2 regions of the Chthoniobacter sp. genome follow, and region 1 is predicted to be linked to the other one. Evidence: riboswitches for the same ligand, from Rfam matches in the RefSeq annotation. Region 1 holds a riboswitch; the other holds the start of a gene.
What was found. A riboswitch is a leader RNA that binds a small molecule or an ion and turns the genes downstream of it on or off. The one in region 1 is predicted to bind cyclic di-AMP.
Positions count from the first base shown of each region.

Region 1 (8,797 bases):
GAACAGCGCGTAGGTCTCATCGAGCAAGGGCACTTTCACGACCGGTGCATTCTCCAGTCGCACGCCGCCGGAACCGGTCAGGTGCGCGGGCGAAGCGCTGAGCGTGCCGTGGTAGTCCAGCGAGAGCACCGCGGCGTCGAGTGTCGCGTCGCGCGCGTCGATCCACGGGCCGACTTCCTTCATCTTCAGCCCGGCCAATTCCACCCTGGCCTGCCGGAGATCGCCGTCGGCATAGGCGCCGCTGAGCGTGAAGTGTCCGCCGAATAGGTTGCCGGACATGCCAGTGAGCTGCCAGGTATGGCCCTTGAAAGCCGCGCGTCCGGTCAGACGATTGATCGTCAACGGTCGCGTGCGCAGCGTGAGCGTGAGGTCCGCCGGGCTGAGGAGTTCCAGCGAACCCAGGCTCCAGTCGGGGCCGGACTTGCCCTCCCGAAAGGCGAAGTTTTTCAATTCCACCTCCGGAAAGGAGGTCATGCGGATGGTGGTCGGCAGATAGGGAACCACTGCCGGAAAATTGCGGGCAAAGGCCAGCAAATTGGCATTCCCTCTCACGCTCGAAAGCGTCAGCGCTCGCGCCGCGCCATCGTAGCTGCCCGCGATGGAATCCTTGCGGCCTCCGTCGTCGGCCAGTCGGCCTGCGATCAGGAGTGGCGCTTTGTCCCAGTCTTTGCGCGAAGCAGTCAGCGTCGCCGTCCCGGTGGCCAGTTGCAGATTGGCCGACAAGTGGAGATCGGACGAGGTCAGTTGGGCCTCGACGGCGGCTTCGCGCAGCGGCACCCCGTGCCATTCCAGGGATTTTCCGTTGCCGGTCAGTTGGGCCTGCCACGGGATGACGGGGGACTGTTGCAGGTCGATCGAAAAGTTGCCGGCGATATGGAACGGTCCCGTCCTGGGCTTGATGTCCAGGGACTCCTGAACCGCGCGAACGACACTGAGATCCACGGTGAAATCTCCTCCTTTGGGAGCGGACTTGTCCTGGTCCGCCTTGAACAGAATGTTTCCCTGGAGGGCCCAGGCCACCGGTCCATTGTTCGCTTGCAGGCTCGAAACATCCACGCGTCCCGGCTCCAAGGTGACCTTCGTGCTCACGTTCTGGAAAGTCACTACGCCTGCCGAGTCATGCAATTTCACCAGCGCGCCATTCGCCCGCCAGTGGCTGATCAAGTGCCGGGTTCTCCAGATATTGCGCCAGGGGAAGGTCACACTCAGCGTGCTGACTTCGATCACGGGTTCATTCCCGCGGGCGTTTCGGTAAAGGGTCACGCCTTCCAGCGAAAGTCCCCGCCACGGCACCCACGAGCGTTTCTGATAGCGGGGATAGACGCCATTCACGTTGAGCTGCTGCACCACGGCCGCCTCGACACGGGAAGTAATGGGCGCGAGCGAGAGCCAGCCGACCGCGCCCAAGATGACTGCCAGAACCAGCAGCCACCAACGCCCGCCAGGCCGGCGGCTGTCTTTTGCCGGGCGCTCCTCTTTCGCTGGCAGTGTGAGATCGGGTTGGGCTGGCAAGAGAGCGCAGATCTTTGGGAAAAAGCGACGTATCGGCGAGGGGCAGGGGAATGTAAACGGATTCCCTCCGCTGACACGATCGACCTCGCCGACCGTCACATCCGAATCGTTTCTCTGGCGCCAAGTGGATGCGCGAAGCGGCCCGCCCGTCTCGCTCCTCTAGCTGTGGATGATGAGCTGGATGTCCTCCGGCAACCCGCGGGCGACTTCCTCCACCACGTTCCCCTTGAGCAGCCGCGACATGGAGAGGCGGTGCGATGCGCCGAGCATGAGGAAATCCACGCCCATCGTCGCCGCGAGGTCGAGAATGGTTCCCGCGGGATTCGTGCTCACCGCATAGACCGGCAACACATCCACGCCGACCTCCTGCCCGAGCTTGAGCATCAGGGACATGATCGCCGCGGCTTGCGGATCGTCCTGCCAGCGCGCCCGGCCCACATTCTTGTCCGCCGCTGCCGACATGTAAACCACGGCCAGCTCCTTCACATAGAGCACGCACAGCGTGGCCTTGCGCAGCCGGGCCTCATCCAGGGCAAAGCGCAGGACCGGAGTGATCCCGCGGGCGGAAACCATGATGCGCTGCCCTTCCACCATGTGCGGGCGCAGCCGCTCGATGGCCTCGGGCGAGACGAGGTCGGCGATCTCGCGCGAAACCGTGAGCGTTTTGATGCCGGTGAGCTTGTGCGAGTAGGCGCGCACGGCGAGACCCAGGCCGACGACGCAAATCGCGAAGAAAAGCGCGTGCGAAATGGTATACGCGATCGTCAACCAGACCCCCGAGAGGATCACGGATGTGAGGCCCATGATGATGCGCTCAAACCAATGCAGGTTGAGGCTCAGGTTCGTCGTGCAGGAGCTCAGGTTGACCGTGATGGCGCCCACGACCCCGATCGCGTAGAGGCTGGCCAGCGCGTCGAAATCCTGGGTGATCGCCAGGATCAGCACGGGCAGCACCGCGCTGAGAATCAACGGCACCGTCGGCACGCCGTAGCGATTGAGCTTCGTCAATTGCCGCGGAAATTCGCCATCCAGCGCCATCATGTAAATCACGCCGATGACCGCGACGATGGCCGTATTCACCGCGCTGAGCAGCAACACGCCGAAGACGATGCCCACGATCCAGCCGAACATCTGCCCCATGGCCGGGCCGGCGAGGAGAGTGGCGTTGTGGTCGCCCAGGAAGCGCAACATGTCCTCCTTGTGGGCCACCAGGTCATTGGAAAGCGAAGGATCAATCGACAAGACCGCCCAGCCCAGCAAGGCCGTGCCGAGGACCACTTCCAGCGCGACCACGAAGAGCGCCTTCGACGACGTCTTCGTCACGATCGGATGCGCCGGATCGGAGCCAGGGTTCAGCTTCATCACGCCCGTCATGCTGGCGATGGCTTCCACCCCGCTCAGCGCCAGGATTACCTGCACGAATTTCGTCCACGTCGCGCCAAAACCACCCTCCGGCCAGTGCAAATGGGCCGTCGTCAGGTGCGGCACGCTGATCGCGAGGATCGCGAAGACGCAGATCACCGTGGGGATGGCCATCGCGATGGAAAGACTGCCGCTGTGCTTGGGGCCGAAATAATTCACGACGCCCAGCACCAGGACCGTGACCATGGTGATCGGCGCGATCACCCCCTGCGGCACACCGAAATAGCTCATCGCCGACCAGCCGCTGAGCGCCGCTGTCACGAGGAAATTGGCGATCAGCAAGAGCGCGCCCACCGCCGCCAGCAACCGGCTCTGTAAACGCGCCGCGGAATAGACGCCGCCGCCATCGGGAAAATTGCGGCAGACGACGCTGTAGTTGTATCCCACCAGCGCGGTGAGAAAGCACACCGCCACGATGATCGGTAGCGAAGCGTAGCCCGCCGCCGCGAAGGCCAGGCCGATGACATACGCCTTGCTCGTGCCCCAGTCGCCGTAGAGCAGGGCGGCGGCGCGTGTCCATTCGACGTTGCGGGGACGATGAGCGTCTGTGGTGTGCAAAGCGGTTCCGGGAAAGGTGGCCGCCTATTTGCCGCGCACGGCGGGCCGCGTCAATCGTGTTCCCGCGTCGGGCATTAGGAATACACCAGCAATGGAATCTCCTCGGGCAGCAATTGCGAAATCTGCCGGATCACATTGCCGCGCAGTGCGCTGATCAGGCCCGACCGTTTCGGCCCGCCGAGAATCACCCGCGAAGCACCCACCGTGGCGGCGATGTCCACGATGGTGTCCGCCGGCGAATCGCTCACCGCATAGCAGGGCAGCACCGTGTGACCGTCCGCGAGGTCGCTTGCCTCGGTGAAAATCCGCACCGCCTCGGGGTCCTGCTGCCATTTGCGCCGGCGATCGCCTTCGGCCAGCACGGGCTGCTCGCGCACATAGAGCAGATAAAGCGGCCGGTTCGTTTCCCGGGCTTCCTCGATGGCAAATTTCATCGTGCGCCCGGTCCCGCGGATGGCGCAGAGCAGGGGAGCGCCCGTGGCCGTGGTGATCTCGTGCTGGAATTTCGGGATCGGCATCGTCACCGTCGCGATGGCCGGGGCCTCCGCCTTTTCCTTGCGCTTCGCGTGCTCGACGGCGAGGCCGCGCAGGATGAGCCCGATGGCGAGAATGGTCACCGCGAAGACGCGTGCCGCCGGCTTGTCCACGAAGAGCGAAATCTCGATCACGAGCATGATCAGGAACGTGATGAACATCATCACCCGCTCCCAACGGAACAGGCCCAGTTTTCCATCCGTCGCACTGGCCCCGAGATTCGTCGCGATGGCGCCGACCACACCTACGGCGTAGAGGTCGGCCAGACCCGCCATGTCCTTCACCGCGATCACGAGGACCATGGGAATGATTGCGGCCACGACCATGCCGGCATTGGGCACGCCGTAGCTGTTGAGTTTCGAGAAAACCGGCGGCAGCTCGTGGTCGCGCGACATGAGGTACATGATCGAGATCAGCGCGCCGATGGCCGTGTTCACTGCCGAAAGCAGCAGAAAGCCGAATACGATGCTCACCGTCCAGGCCGCGATGTGCCCCGCCACCGCCCCGAGCGAATTTCCCACGAACACCTGCGCCATGTAGCGCAGCATGTAGTCGCGCACGCCTTCCGCGCCGGGTGCATTGACGTCGCCGCCGGCCACTTCCAGGCCGGGCAGGGCGCTCATGGCCAGCCCGAGCAACGCGGTAAAGCCGCACACCTCGAGCGCCACCACGATCAGCGCCTTGTTCGAGGTCTTCGTCACCGAGGGCTTCGCATCCGAACTGCCCGGATCGAGCTTCATCACCCCTGTGGAATTGGCAATCGCCTCCACGCCCGAGAGCGCAAGTACGATACCCACGAAGCCTTTCCAATTCTCCATGAACCCGCCGTGCAACGGCTGGAGATTATGGATCGCCGCGCCCATGTGCGGCAGGGCAAATGCCCCGAGGATCACCACCACCAGCATCGTCGGTACCGCGACCAGGAAGGCCATGCCGCCGGTGTGCTTCGGCCCGAAATAGTTCAGTCCCCCGATCAGTAGGATCGCCCCAGCCGCGAACATTTCCGGATGCCCCACGCCGAGATACTGGAACGCCGAGAGGGCGCTGATCGCCGCCGTGACGATGTAATCGGCAATGAGCAAAAACGCGCCGACGATCGAAATGATCTCCGAGCGATGCCGCACGCTCGCGTAGACCCCGCCGCCCTCCGGGTAGTGCTTGCAGAGGATCAGGTAATTCATGCCGACCAGCGCGGTCAGCGCGCACATCGCCGCGATCAGCCAGAAGGAGCTGTATCCTGCTGCGGCGAAAGCCAGTCCGACTACATAGGCTTTACTCGTTCCCCAGTCGCCATAAAGGATGGCCGCCGCGCTCTTCCAGTCGACGTTGCGCGGCCGTTTCGTTTCACTAGCGATCATGAGTTAAGTGCTGTCGCCATGTTGCGGGACACGGCGGTCGATTTTCCCTGTCGAATGCAGCGTGCGCGGCCCCTCGCGGAGCTTCGCAATCCCTGCCTTGGTGTAGCGCTGCCGAGGTTAGCTGTCGGGCTGGGACGCACCAAGTGTCCCCGGCGCCGCAGCGCCGTTTGCCCCGTGCCCTTGCGGGCGGTTGGGTTCCCCGGTGGCCTGCACAGCAGGCCATTGAGCGAATAGAAAGAACTACCCCTTATTTGTGGTGGGCGGCAGTACAAGTCAATGCTCGAGCTGTTTTACCCGGCACCGTTCCTCTGTATAATGCCTGCCCAAGGCTCCCATCCTATGACCAACATCGAAATCGTTCAGGAGATGTACCGCTCTTCTCGCAGCAAGGACTACGACGCCTTTCGTGCTATCTGCGCGCCCAACATCGAGTGGATTCAGATGCCCGGTTTCCCGGGTGGCGCGACCCGGGTCGGTCCCGAGGCGGTCATTGCCGGAGTCTTCCAGGGAAACGACGACCGCTGGGAAGGCTTCGGATTCGATATTGCCGAGTACCTCGACGCGGGATCGCACGTCGTGGTGGTCGGCACCTACCGCGGCACGCATCGCATCTCGGGCAAATCGTTCACGGCGGCGGCCTTGCATCTCTACGATCTCCGGGACGGCCGGATCTCGCGTTTCCGCCAGTTCACGGATACCAAAGTCATCTCTGACGCGCTGCCGTAGGATTGCCTACAAGGCAGGGGCCCATGGCGGGCTGAGTTGGCCCGGTTCTGGCTTCGTCATGGGCATCTTCCGCCGCACCGATGTTTCTTCCGTTTCCAGATCTTCATATGACCAATTGCCCCGCTTCCCGTGCTGGTCGATGATGAGTCCCGGAACCCCTTCTCTTTCTGCCTCCCGCGCCATGTCCACTCTGAAAGAATCTCCCACTTACGATCAGGCGGCTGACGCCTTTTGCCGGCCGGCGATGTTCGATGACTTGCCCAATCTCGCGAATATCCATCGGCTCGCCTTCTTCGCCGCCATGCCGGAAATGCCGGTCCTGCACACCCCGGAGGAAGACTTGAATTTCTACGTCACCAGCGTGTTTGCCAGCGCCGAAATCCGCGTGGTCGAATTGTCCGACACCGTCGTGGGTTTCATCGCCTTCCGCCCCGGCTGGATAGACCATTTCTACGTGCATCCCAGCCGCCAGCGCCGCGGCCTGGGCGCCCGTCTGCTCGCCCAGGCTCAGGCCGCCTCCGATACTCTTCACGCCTGGACCTTCCAGTGCAACGACGGAGCCCGTCACTTTTATGAAAAGCACGGCTTCCGCATTGAGCGGCAGACCGATGGCTCGGCCAACGAAGAGAAGCAGCCCGATATCCTCTACGTCTGGCAGCGGGGTGATGCCTCCGTCGCTGCCCCGCCGGAGCCCGATCCGGTCGTCGTCCGGCGGATCCAATCGGCAGATGCGCCTGCGGCGGCGAAGTTGCTCACCGCACTGGGTTATCCCTCGGATGCCACGCAGGTGGAGCGGCGGCTGGCGGCCGGTGCGAAGGGCGCGGACACCGCCGTCTTCGTGGCGGAAATTGCCGGGCGTATCGCCGGGCTTTTGTCCTTTCATTGCATCCCTTTGTTTCATGAGGACGGGTGTCTCGGGCGCATCACGAGTCTCGTCGTCGCCGACCAGTTTCGGCAACGCGGCGTCGGCCGGCAGTTGGTGTTGGCGGGCGAAGAGTTTGGCCGGGCGAACCGTTGCGTGCGCATCGAGGTCACCAGCGGCGACCATCGGCCAGAGGCGCACGCCTTCTATGAACACCTCGGCTACCAGAACGACTGCCGGCGATTCATCAAGCACACGCCCGGGGCGTAGGTAAGCCGTGAGCGCCGCGCTCCTGCGCGGCTCCTCCCCCTCTCGCTACCGTGCAGTCGGACTAAACTTCAGCCCGGAAGAGCCTCCAGCATTCCAGGAACCCGGTCGCAAAATCCTGCGGGCGCGCCGTGGTCCAGCGGTCGATCTGCTCGAGCGTGAAGAAGCCGCCGCCATCGAGCTCCGCGGGATTGAGCCGGAACGGTCCGTCGTGCTGCGCGCGATAGAGGCGCACATGTTCCCAGCCCGTGGCCTGGCTGGGCGGCAGCGCGCCGATCTCCTCGACGGTGGCGTTCACGCCGAGCTCTTCCTCGATCTCACGCGGCGCGGTGTCGGCGTAGATGTCGCCGGCATTGACGTGCCCGGCCGCGCTGGAATCCCAGCGCAAGGGATGCGTGTCTTTCCACCGCGAGCGCCGCTGCAGGAACAGGTCGCCGTGCTCATTGAAGACAAAGATATGCACCGCCCGATGCAGCAGCTTTTGCCGATGCACTTCATGACGCGAGAGCTGCCCGGTCACCCGATCCTCCGCGTCCACTACGTCGAAGATCTCTCCATGCACATCCTGCGCCGCATGCTCCAGTTGTTGGGCGGCTGTCCCACCCGCTGGGTGCTGGCCTGCCGCCCCACCCGACGCCGTGGCGAAATTCGTTAGCGCGATCCATTGCTCCAGCGAAAGTTCTTCCGCCCGCGTCGTCTCCTTCACTCCGAGATGTGCGCACAGCGCCAGCCAGTCGAGGTTGGCATCGGCGAGATTCTTGCGCAGTTGCTTGCGCCGCTGGGCAAAACCCATCTTCACCAGTCGCGTGAAAAGCACCCCATCGCAGGCCGGTAATTCGCCCGCGGGCCGCGGAGTCAGCAGCACGACTCCCGATTCAATCTTCGGCGCGGGCATGAACACACTTCCCGGCAACGTGCGCAGATACTTCACCTTCCAGCGCCGGCCAATGAGCAGCGTGAGCGCGCCATATTCCTTCGTCCACGGTCCCGCCGAGAGCCGCTCGGCCAATTCCTTTTGCAGGGTGAAGATGAGGGCGCTCACCGGGCTTGGCTCGCCGGTAAACCCGAAAAGAATCTGGCTGGAAACGTAATAAGGCAGATTGCCCAGCACCTTCACCGGCCCGCGCGCAAAGAGATCCCGCACGTCGAATTCGCTGGCATCGCCATGCACGATCTCGAGCGCCGGAAACCGGTCGCGCAGGAAACCGGCGAGTCGTCCATCCTTCTCGATGACGATCCCATTCTGCGAGCGGGCGAGGGCATATTCCGTGAGCGCCCCGAGCCCCGGCCCGAGTTCCACCCACGCTTCATCAGGCTGGAGCTTGAGCTGCGCGACGATCCAGTCGGCGAGATTCTGGTCGTGGAGAAAATTCTGGCCGAGGCTCCGGGTGGGCTCCATGCCCAATTGGTCGAGGCTGGCCTGAATGGTGGAAAGTTTCATGAACGGAGGCGCATTAGAGCGCGTTCCGGCGTCCTTTGCAAAGGCTGGGAGCCAGTTTGGTCACCAGAAACAATTCCTGCCTTTCTCACCGCCTGATTTCCGCTATTGTTCCGCCGT
Region 1 covers NZ_JBDUCX010000001.1:35,001-43,797, forward strand. The annotation lists gene ABJF10_RS00155 (AsmA-like C-terminal region-containing protein) at 1-1,512, opposite strand, end outside; gene ABJF10_RS00160 (amino acid permease) at 1,672-3,492, opposite strand; gene ABJF10_RS00165 (universal stress protein) at 3,567-5,384, opposite strand; cyclic di-AMP (ydaO/yuaA leader) riboswitch at 5,476-5,623, opposite strand; gene ABJF10_RS00170 (nuclear transport factor 2 family protein) at 5,724-6,110, shown strand; gene ABJF10_RS00175 (GNAT family N-acetyltransferase) at 6,292-7,242, shown strand; gene rsmA (16S rRNA (adenine(1518)-N(6)/adenine(1519)-N(6))-dimethyltransferase RsmA) at 7,304-8,680, opposite strand.

Region 2 (8,797 bases), on a different contig from region 1:
TCGAAGCACTATGGGCATGGCGCCAAGGAGGCGCGCGCGTTTATCGAGAAGCTCATCGACTTCGTCGACGTGGACCCGAAATGGCTGATGCCCGGCTACGAAGACGTCTTCCACTATTTGTGGAAGGAGCGTCGGCTGCCGGCGAACGTCGATCCGCTGAAGTCGAACTTGAAGGACAAGCTGGAGCGCGACCGCATCTCCCGCATTTTCGAACAGGGGCTGAACTCCGTCGTGGGTTACTCGATTCCGATCAAGGCGGAAGGCGGTCACTGGCACAGCGGGCCGTGGTTCCTGCGCGATGAAACACTGTGGCTGATTCCCGGCGATTCACCGATGGGCCTGCGCCTGCCGCTCGATTCGCTGCCGTGGGTCGCGCCCGGCGATTATCCCTGGCTGATCCACCCCGATCCGATGCTGAAAAAACCACCGCTGCCGCCGCGCCCGGATCGCGCGGGCCAGCGCTATGTGGGCGGCACCGCCGCCGCGCAGGAAGCCGGCCAGGGCCGCGGCCAGAGACGGCAGGAATTGGGCGAGCCGTATCCGCGCAAGCTCCGCGAGCTGGCTCCCGACCGGATTCCCGGCCCGCAGGAATCCGCGGCGTGGATCACCCGTACTGCGCTGTGCGTTGAGCCGCGCAACGGGCGGTTGCATGTTTTTATGCCGCCGGTGCAGACGGCGGAGGAGTATCTCGATCTCGTGGCCGCCGTGGAAGACACCGCGCGCACGCTCGGCCTGCCGGTGATCGTCGAGGGCGAAGCGCCGCCGCGCGACCCGCGGCTGAACGCGCTCAAGGTCACGCCTGATCCGGGAGTCATCGAGGTGAACATGCACCCGGTGCATACGTGGGACGAACTCGCGAAGAATACCAAGGTGCTCTACGAGGAGGCGCGGCAGACGCGGCTCGGCACGGAGAAATTCATGGTCGATGGGCGCCACACCGGCACCGGCGGCGGCAATCATATCGTCATTGGCGGGCGCTCGCCGGCGGATTCGCCGATGTTGCGCCGGCCCGATCTGCTGAAGTCGCTGCTCGGCTACTGGCACAATCATCCGTCGCTCAGTTATCTCTTCAGCGGCCTCTTCATCGGCCCGACGTCGCAATCGCCGCGGGTGGACGAAGCGCGCAACGATTCGCTTTACGAGCTGGAGCTGGCCTTCAAGCAGATCCCCAACAAAGGCGAGGTGCCGCCGTGGCTGGTCGACCGCATCTTCCGCAACCTGCTGATCGACGTCACCGGCAACACGCACCGCGCCGAGTTCAGCATCGACAAACTCTTCTCGCCCGACAGTAGCACCGGCCGCCTCGGGCTGGTCGAGTTGCGCTCGTTCGAAATGCCGCCGCACGCCGAGATGAGCCTCGCGCAGCACGTCCTGCTGCGGGCCGCCATCGCGCGTTTTTGGAAAGAACCGTACTCGCCGCAAAAGCTGGCCCGCTGGGGCACGGAGCTGCACGATCGTTTTCTGCTCCCGCACTTCGTGTGGCAGGATTTCGAGGACGTGGTCGGAGAATTCCAGGAAAGCGGCTACCCGATCGACCCGGCGTGGTTCGCGCCGCATTACGAATTCAAATTCCCAGCCATCGGCGGGATCACGCAGCGCGGCGTGAACATCGAGCTCCGCACCGCGCTCGAGCCGTGGCATGTGCTCGGCGAGGAACCGGGCGGCGGCGGCACGGTGCGCTATGTCGATAGTTCGCTGGAGCGCGTGCAGGTGAAAGTGCGCGGGCTCACCGACACCCGTCACGTTGTCACGTGCAACGGGCGCCGCGTGCCGTTGCATCCCACGGGTGTCGCGGGTGAATTCGTGGCCGGCATCCGCTATCGCGCGTGGCAGCCGCCGACTTGCTTGCAGCCGACGATCGGGGTCAATGCGCCGCTCACCATCGACCTGGTCGACACGTGGAACCAGCGCAGCATGGGCGGGTGCACCTATCACGTCACGCACCCCGGAGGACGCAGCTACGTCACCTTCCCGGTGAACGCCTACGAGGCTGAGTCGCGCCGCCTGAACCGCTTCTTCCCCTATGGCCACACGCCCGGCAAAGTCGTCGAGCCACCGCCGGAGACGAATCGCGAATTTCCCGTCACCCTCGATCTGCGCACGTGATCGATCGGCGGGAAGATTGCTTCCACGGTACTCCATGCAGTACGTTGCCTTCGAATGACTTCAGCCACGGAAACTAGCGTTACGCCTGCCCCCACTGGAGTCTGGGCGGCCTATCGCCCGCGGCCCGAGGTCTTCGATGAAATGCGCGCGCCGGATGGGACGGTGCGCCCGCATTGGCTGCCGCTGGTGCAAGGGCTGGAGCGGCTGGGGCGTGACGGGATCAAGGAACGCGCGGAAGGCGCCCACGACCTCTTGCGCCAGCATGGCGTCACCTACAATGTCCACGCGGATGGCGAAAGCGCGGAGCGCACTTGGGAATTGGACGTCATGCCGCTGGTCATCGGCGCCGAGGAATGGGCGCGGCTGGAGACCGGCCTCATTCAGCGCACGCGGCTCCTGAACCTTGTGCTGGCGGACATCTACGGGCCGCGGCAGCTCTTGAAGGACGGCCTGCTGCCGCCCGCGCTGTTGCACGCCAACCCCGGCTTTCTGCGCTCCTGCCACGGCATCCGCCCGCCGCGCGATCTCTTTCTGACGCTGCACGCCGTCGATCTCACGCGTGCGCCCAATGGCCAGTGGTGGGTCATGAGCGACCGCACGCAGGCGCCGAGCGGCGTCGGTTACGCGCTGGAAAATCGCGCGATTCTTTCGCGGGTGCTGCCCGAGGAATTCCGGGAATCGCAGGTCCAGCGGCTTGGCGGATTCTTTCAAGTGCGCAAGGCGGGGCTGCGTTCGCTCGCGCCATGGACGAGCGCGCCGAACATCGTCCTGCTCACGCCGGGGCCGTATACGGAAACGTATTTCGAGCATGCTTATCTGGCGCGCTATCTCGGCTACCAGTTGGTCGAGGGCAACGATCTCACCGTGCGCGACCAGTGCGTCTTCTTGAAAACACTTGAGGGGTTGCAGCGCGTGGACGTGATCATTCGCCGCGTGGACGATACCTGGTGCGATCCGCTGGAGCTGCGCGCGGATTCCATCCTCGGCGTGCCCGGCCTCGTCGAGGCCGCGCGCGCGGGCAACGTGGCCATCTCCAACGCGCTCGGCACGGGCGTGGTCGAGACGACGGCGATTCTCGCCTTTCTGCCCGCGCTCTCGCGGCATCTCCTCAAGGAGGAACTGCTCATTCCGAACGTCGCGACGTGGTGGTGCGGCCAGGAGAGCGAACGCAACTACGCGCTCTGGGCGTTGAATTCGCTCGTCACCAAGCGCGCTTTTGTCGGCGGCCACGGCGAGCCGAGTTTCGGCGACAAGCTCAGCCCCGCGGAGCTCGATGACCTGGCCGCGCGCATTCGCGCCAACCCGCACGCCTACGTCGGCCAGGAGAGCGTCGCTCTCTCTACTGCGCCGTCTTGGAATGGCGCTGCGCCCGAGCCGCGCCCGCTCATCATGCGCTGCTATGTGTGTGCGACGCCCGATGGCTTTGCCGTCATGCCCGGCGCACTGACGCGCGTTTCGTCCGCGGCGGATTCCCCGATCGTTTCCTCCCGCTATGGGGGCGGCAGCAAGGACACCTGGGTGCGATCCAACACGCCCCTGGATTCCACCACCACCGTCGAGCCCGCCACCCCGCCCGCGCGCCAGGAGACCGGCGCCACCCATGTCCCCAGCCGCGTGGTGGAAAATCTCTTTTGGCTCGGCCGCTACGCCGAGCGGCTCGAAGACACCACGCGCCTGCTGCGCACCGCGCTCAGCCGGCTGGCAGGTGAAGGCGGACCGGCCGAGGAAGAGGAACTCGTGGCACTCGCGCGCTGGCTGGCGCGCACCGAGCAGTTGCCCGCGCGTTTCGGCAAGCGGTTTGCACCGTCGGAACTCGCCTCCGAATTGCGCGAGCTCGTCTTCGAACGCAACCGTCCCGGCTCGGTCCGGGAATTGCTGGGCCGCGTGGGCTTCCTTACGGCCAGCGTGCGCGACCGTCTTTCCGGCGATACGTGGCGCATTCTCAATCAACTCCTCACGGAATTCCCCGCGACAATGTCGCGCGCCACGCCCGGGGCGATCCTCCACGCCTTGCACCGGCTCATCTTTCAGCTCGCGGCCTTCAGCGGCATGGAAATGGAAAACATGACGCGCGGCCACGCGTGGCGCTTCCTCGATATCGGCCGCCGCCTCGAGCGCGCGATCAATCTCGTGGCCAACATCCGCGCCGTGCTCGCCACCGATACCGACGGCGCCGCCCTGCCGCCGCTGCTCGAATACACCGACAGCAACATGACGTACCGGCGGCGCTACCTCGCCCGTCCGGAGATGCCGACCACGTTTGCGCTGCTCCTGACCGATGTAACGAATCCGCGCTCGCTGGCCTTTCAGTTCAAGACGCTCGGCCAGCATTTCTCCGAGTTGCCCGGCGCGGGGGAAGCGCGTCCCGAGGAGAATCGGTTCAGCGAACTGGCGGGCCTGCTCGTCGAGACCGACGTCATCGATCTCGGCACCAAGGGCGCTTCCGCGCGTTCGCTTCTCAAGACGCGGCTCGATGAACTGTACACGAATAGCTGCGACCTTTCCGACATGCTCACCGCGTCGTATTTCAGCCACGTGCCCGCCCGCGTGAGCTAGCGCCATGCTCTACGACATCACGCATCGCACCACCTACGGTTATGGCTCCGATGTCTCGGTGGCCCATCATCTGGCGCACCTGCACCCGCGGGAGTTGCCGTCGCAACAGATCAGCGATTTCAAACTTTCGGTCGAGCCCGCGCCGACGGTGAACACGGAGCACGTAGACTACTACGGCAATACGACCACTTTCTTCACCATCGGCAATCCGCATGACCGCCTCGTAGCGACCGCGCGCAGCCGGGTGCGGATCACCCCACCTCTTCTCCCTAACGCAGCCCGCACCCTCGCCTGGCAACAAGTGCGCGATCGTTGCGCGAGCGATGTGCTGACCCCCGACAGCGAAGTGGGCGAATTTCGTTTCGATTCCCCGAACATCGCCCGCCGGCCGGTCCTCGCCGACTATGCGGCGCCGTCCTTTCCCAAGGACCGGCCGCTGCTCGAGGCCATCGTCGATTTCAACGGCCGCATCTTCCGTGACTTCAAGTTCGATTCGCGCGCCACCACGGTCGCGACACCGGTGGATGAAGTCTTCAAGAAGCGGCGCGGCGTCTGCCAGGATTTTGCGCACCTGGCCATCGCCTGCCTGCGTTCGCTCGGCCTGCCGGCGCGCTATGTGAGCGGCTATCTGGAGACGTTGCCGCCGCCGGGCAAAGCGCGACTGATCGGCGCCGATGCTTCGCACGCGTGGTTTTCCGTGTGGTGCTCCGGCCATGGCTGGATCGACGCCGACCCCACGAACAACATTCTCCCGGGAGACCGCCATGTCACCGTCGCTTGGGGCCGCGATTTCAGCGACGTCAGTCCGCTGCGCGGTGTGGTAGTCGGTGGCCGCGGCCACAGCCTCGGCGTGAGTGTGGATGTGGCGCGCGTCGCGGAATAGGCACCCGAGAGGGAATCGGTAAATAACCACGAAGACACCAAGACACGAAGAAAGGGCGTCCCTTCGTGTCTTCGAGCCTTCGTAGTCAAAAATCCGCCTGGCGCTGCTTCCGGGGCGCAATGGCCTTTTTTTTCTGAAGCTTCAGAAATGCCATTTTCTGACGAATTTAGCACGATTCCGATTTCACTTGCGAACCGGCCTCTCTCCGCTAGGGATGGGTTAGTTCTTTGCCAGCTCAATGTTCCGGCCTGATGGCCGGATCAACGGGGAAACCATCCTACCGCCGCGCGTGAAAAACTTGTCGCGCGGCTTCGGGGCGAACGGCGCTTTGCGGCGCCGGGGGCACTTGATAGCCCAAGCCCGACAGCTAACTCCGTCAGCAGCAATCAAGAGGCAGATGGGACGCTTTCCGTTTTCCGATCATCGGGAAACGCGGCGCTCTGGATGCTTTCAGAACGTCATCGCGCGGCGGCTTTCGCAAAAGCGGCGGCGCACAAAGTAGAAAGTAAACATTATGGACGGCATACCTGTGCTGTTCTCGTTCGGGTTTGGAGTCGCGAAGATCCTCTTCGCGCTCGTGGTCATCTATATACTGATCGGGGTGCGGTACATCCCGCATCGCCGCGTCGGCATCCTCGAAAAACTGTGGTCTCCGCGCGGCTCGCTGGCGCAAGGGCGCATGCTGGCCCTCGCCGGCGAAGCGGGCTTCCAGGCGCGCGTCCTGCGCGGCGGCCTGCACTTCGGCTATCCGTTCTGGATGTACAGCGTGCACACCGTGCCGCTCGTCACCATCGCGGAAGGCCGCATCGGCTATGTATATGCGCGCGATGGCTACCCGCTCACCGCGTCGCAGACGTTGGGCTCGGTCGTGGAATGCAATGGTTTCCAGGACCCCGTCGCGTTCCTGACCAACGGAGGCCAGCGTGGCCGCCAGCGCATGATCCTGCGTGAAGGCGTCTACGCCATCAACACGGCGCTCTTCGTCGTCATCACCGAGCAAGGCATTCATGCCGGGCCGGTGGGCCGGCAGGAGCGCGAACAATGCGCTTCGTGGCAGCAGGAGCTGGAAACGGCGCGGGGCTTTTCGCCCGTGCTCGTCGGTTCGGCCTTTTACGCCCAGCGCAGTGGTGACTCGGCCGTGCAGACCGATGCGACGAAGCTCTCGCCGCACGATCTCATCGGCGTGATCACCGTGCACGATGGACCGACCCTGGACCCTGGCGAATTCATCGCTCCGCAAGTCGGGGATGTGAACGGCAGTGGCCACAATTACTTCCAGGATCCCGATACGTTCCTGACGCTTGGGGGCCGCCGCGGCAAGCAATTGCAAGTGCTCACGGACGGCACCTACTTCATCAACCGCTGGTTCGCGACCGTCGAACTGCAGCCGAAGACCCTGATCCCGATCGGCTATGTCGGCGTGGTCATCAGCTACTACGGCGCGTCCGGGGAAGACGTGACTGGCGCGGCCTTCCGCTACGGCGAGCAGGTCGAATCCGGCCGCCGCGGTGTGTGGCGCGACGCGCTCGCGCCCGGCAAGTACGCGCTCAATCCGTACGCGCTCAAAGTCGAGATCGTGCCCACGGTGAACTTCGTGCTGCGCTGGATTACTGGCCAGACCGAGTCCCATCATTACGACGAAGAACTCACCAGCATCCCGCTGATCACGGCCGACGGCTATGAGCCGTTGCTGCCGCTCTCGCTCGTGCTGCATATCGATTACGCGAAGGCGCCGCGCGTGGTGCAACGCTTCGGCGATGTCCGGCGGCTCATCACGCAGACGCTCGACCCGATCCTCACGGCCTACTTCCGTGACGTCGCGCAGTCTTCGAACATGCTCGACCTGCTCACCCATCGTGAGGAAATCCAGCGCCATGCGACCGAGGAACTCGGCCGCCGGTTCCAGACCTTCGACATCAACTGTGTCGCCGTGCTGATCGGCCGTCCCGAGACCGCGTTGCTCAAGCCCGGACAGGAAGACCCGATCGATCGCCTCTTCGACCAGCTTCGCCAGCGCCGCCTGGCCGAGGAGCAGAAGGCGACCTTTGCCAAGCAGCAGGAAGCTGCCGTGCAACAGAAGATGCTGAACCATGCGCAGGCGGAAGCCGAGCGCCAGACGCAGCTCACGCAGACGCGCGTGGAGATCGAAATTGCCGGCAACCGCGGTTCCGCCCAACTGGCCGAAGCCGAGCGCCTCGCGAAACGCGACATCGCGCTCGCGGAAGGCCGCGCGCGTTCGGCCGAACTCGAGGGCCAGGGTGAAGCCTCGAAGGTCGCCCAGATCGGCCAGGCCGAAGCCAGCGTGAGCCGGCAGAAGGTGGAAGCCTTCACCGACCCGCGTCTCTATGCGCTCAACCTCATGGCCGGCCAACTGGCCAACAGCACCCAACCGCTCGTCCCCGAGCGGGTGGTGATCTTCGGCCAGGGCAGCCCGGGCGACGGCAAGGCCGGCGCCGAGATCGGGCTGTTCCAGTCGATCATGCAGGTGCTGACCACCTGGCAGAACATCGGCGGCTTCGACGAGAAGCCGAAGACGCAGGCCACACCGCCCGCCCAGCCATCCGCTGAGCCGGAGACGGAAATCATCCGCGTGAGCTAAGGCTCACGTTGCTTCCAGAGCCGTGGCGTCCAATCCGCCACGGCTCTTCTGTTGAGAGGGGCCGACGTCATCTCGCGCGAAATCCTATCCCGGCGAAAAATTCCTGCTAATCGTGTCTCCCCTTGAACCGCCGCGAACTCCCCATCTTCGAACTGGAAACGACGCTCGTGGCCGCGTTGCGCGAGCATTCGCGCCTGGTGTTGCAAGCACCCACCGGCTCCGGCAAGTCCACGCAAGTCCCGCAGATCGTGCTCGATCACGGCCTTGCGGGGGAGGGAGAGATCGTCGTCCTGCAACCGCGCCGGCTGGCCACGCGCATGCTCGCCGCGCGCGTCGCGCAGGAACGCAGCGTACGGCTGGGTGACGAGGTCGGCTACCAGATCCGGCTCGATCGCGTGTGCTCCGCCCGCACCCGCATCCGCTTCGTCACCGAGGGCGTATTGCTTCGGCAGATGCTCTCCGACCCGAAGCTGCGCGGCGTGAACGTGATTGTCTTCGACGAATTTCACGAGCGGCATCTCTACGGCGACATCACGCTCGCCCGCGCCTTGGATTTGCAGGAGCAGCACCGGCCGGATCTCAAGCTCGTCGTCATGTCCGCCACGCTCGACGCGGGCGCCTTGCAAAAATACCTCGCGCCTTGCGAGCTGCTC
Region 2 covers NZ_JBDUCX010000019.1:29,030-37,826, forward strand. The annotation lists gene ABJF10_RS04155 (transglutaminase family protein) at 1-2,106, shown strand, start outside; gene ABJF10_RS04160 (circularly permuted type 2 ATP-grasp protein) at 2,161-4,662, shown strand; gene ABJF10_RS04165 (transglutaminase family protein) at 4,667-5,545, shown strand; cyclic di-AMP (ydaO/yuaA leader) riboswitch at 5,768-5,943, shown strand; gene ABJF10_RS04170 (SPFH domain-containing protein) at 6,060-8,144, shown strand; gene hrpB (ATP-dependent helicase HrpB) at 8,267-8,797, shown strand, end outside.
Region 2: another riboswitch for cyclic di-AMP. It lies ahead of ABJF10_RS04170 (SPFH domain-containing protein); the one in region 1 lies ahead of ABJF10_RS00165 (universal stress protein).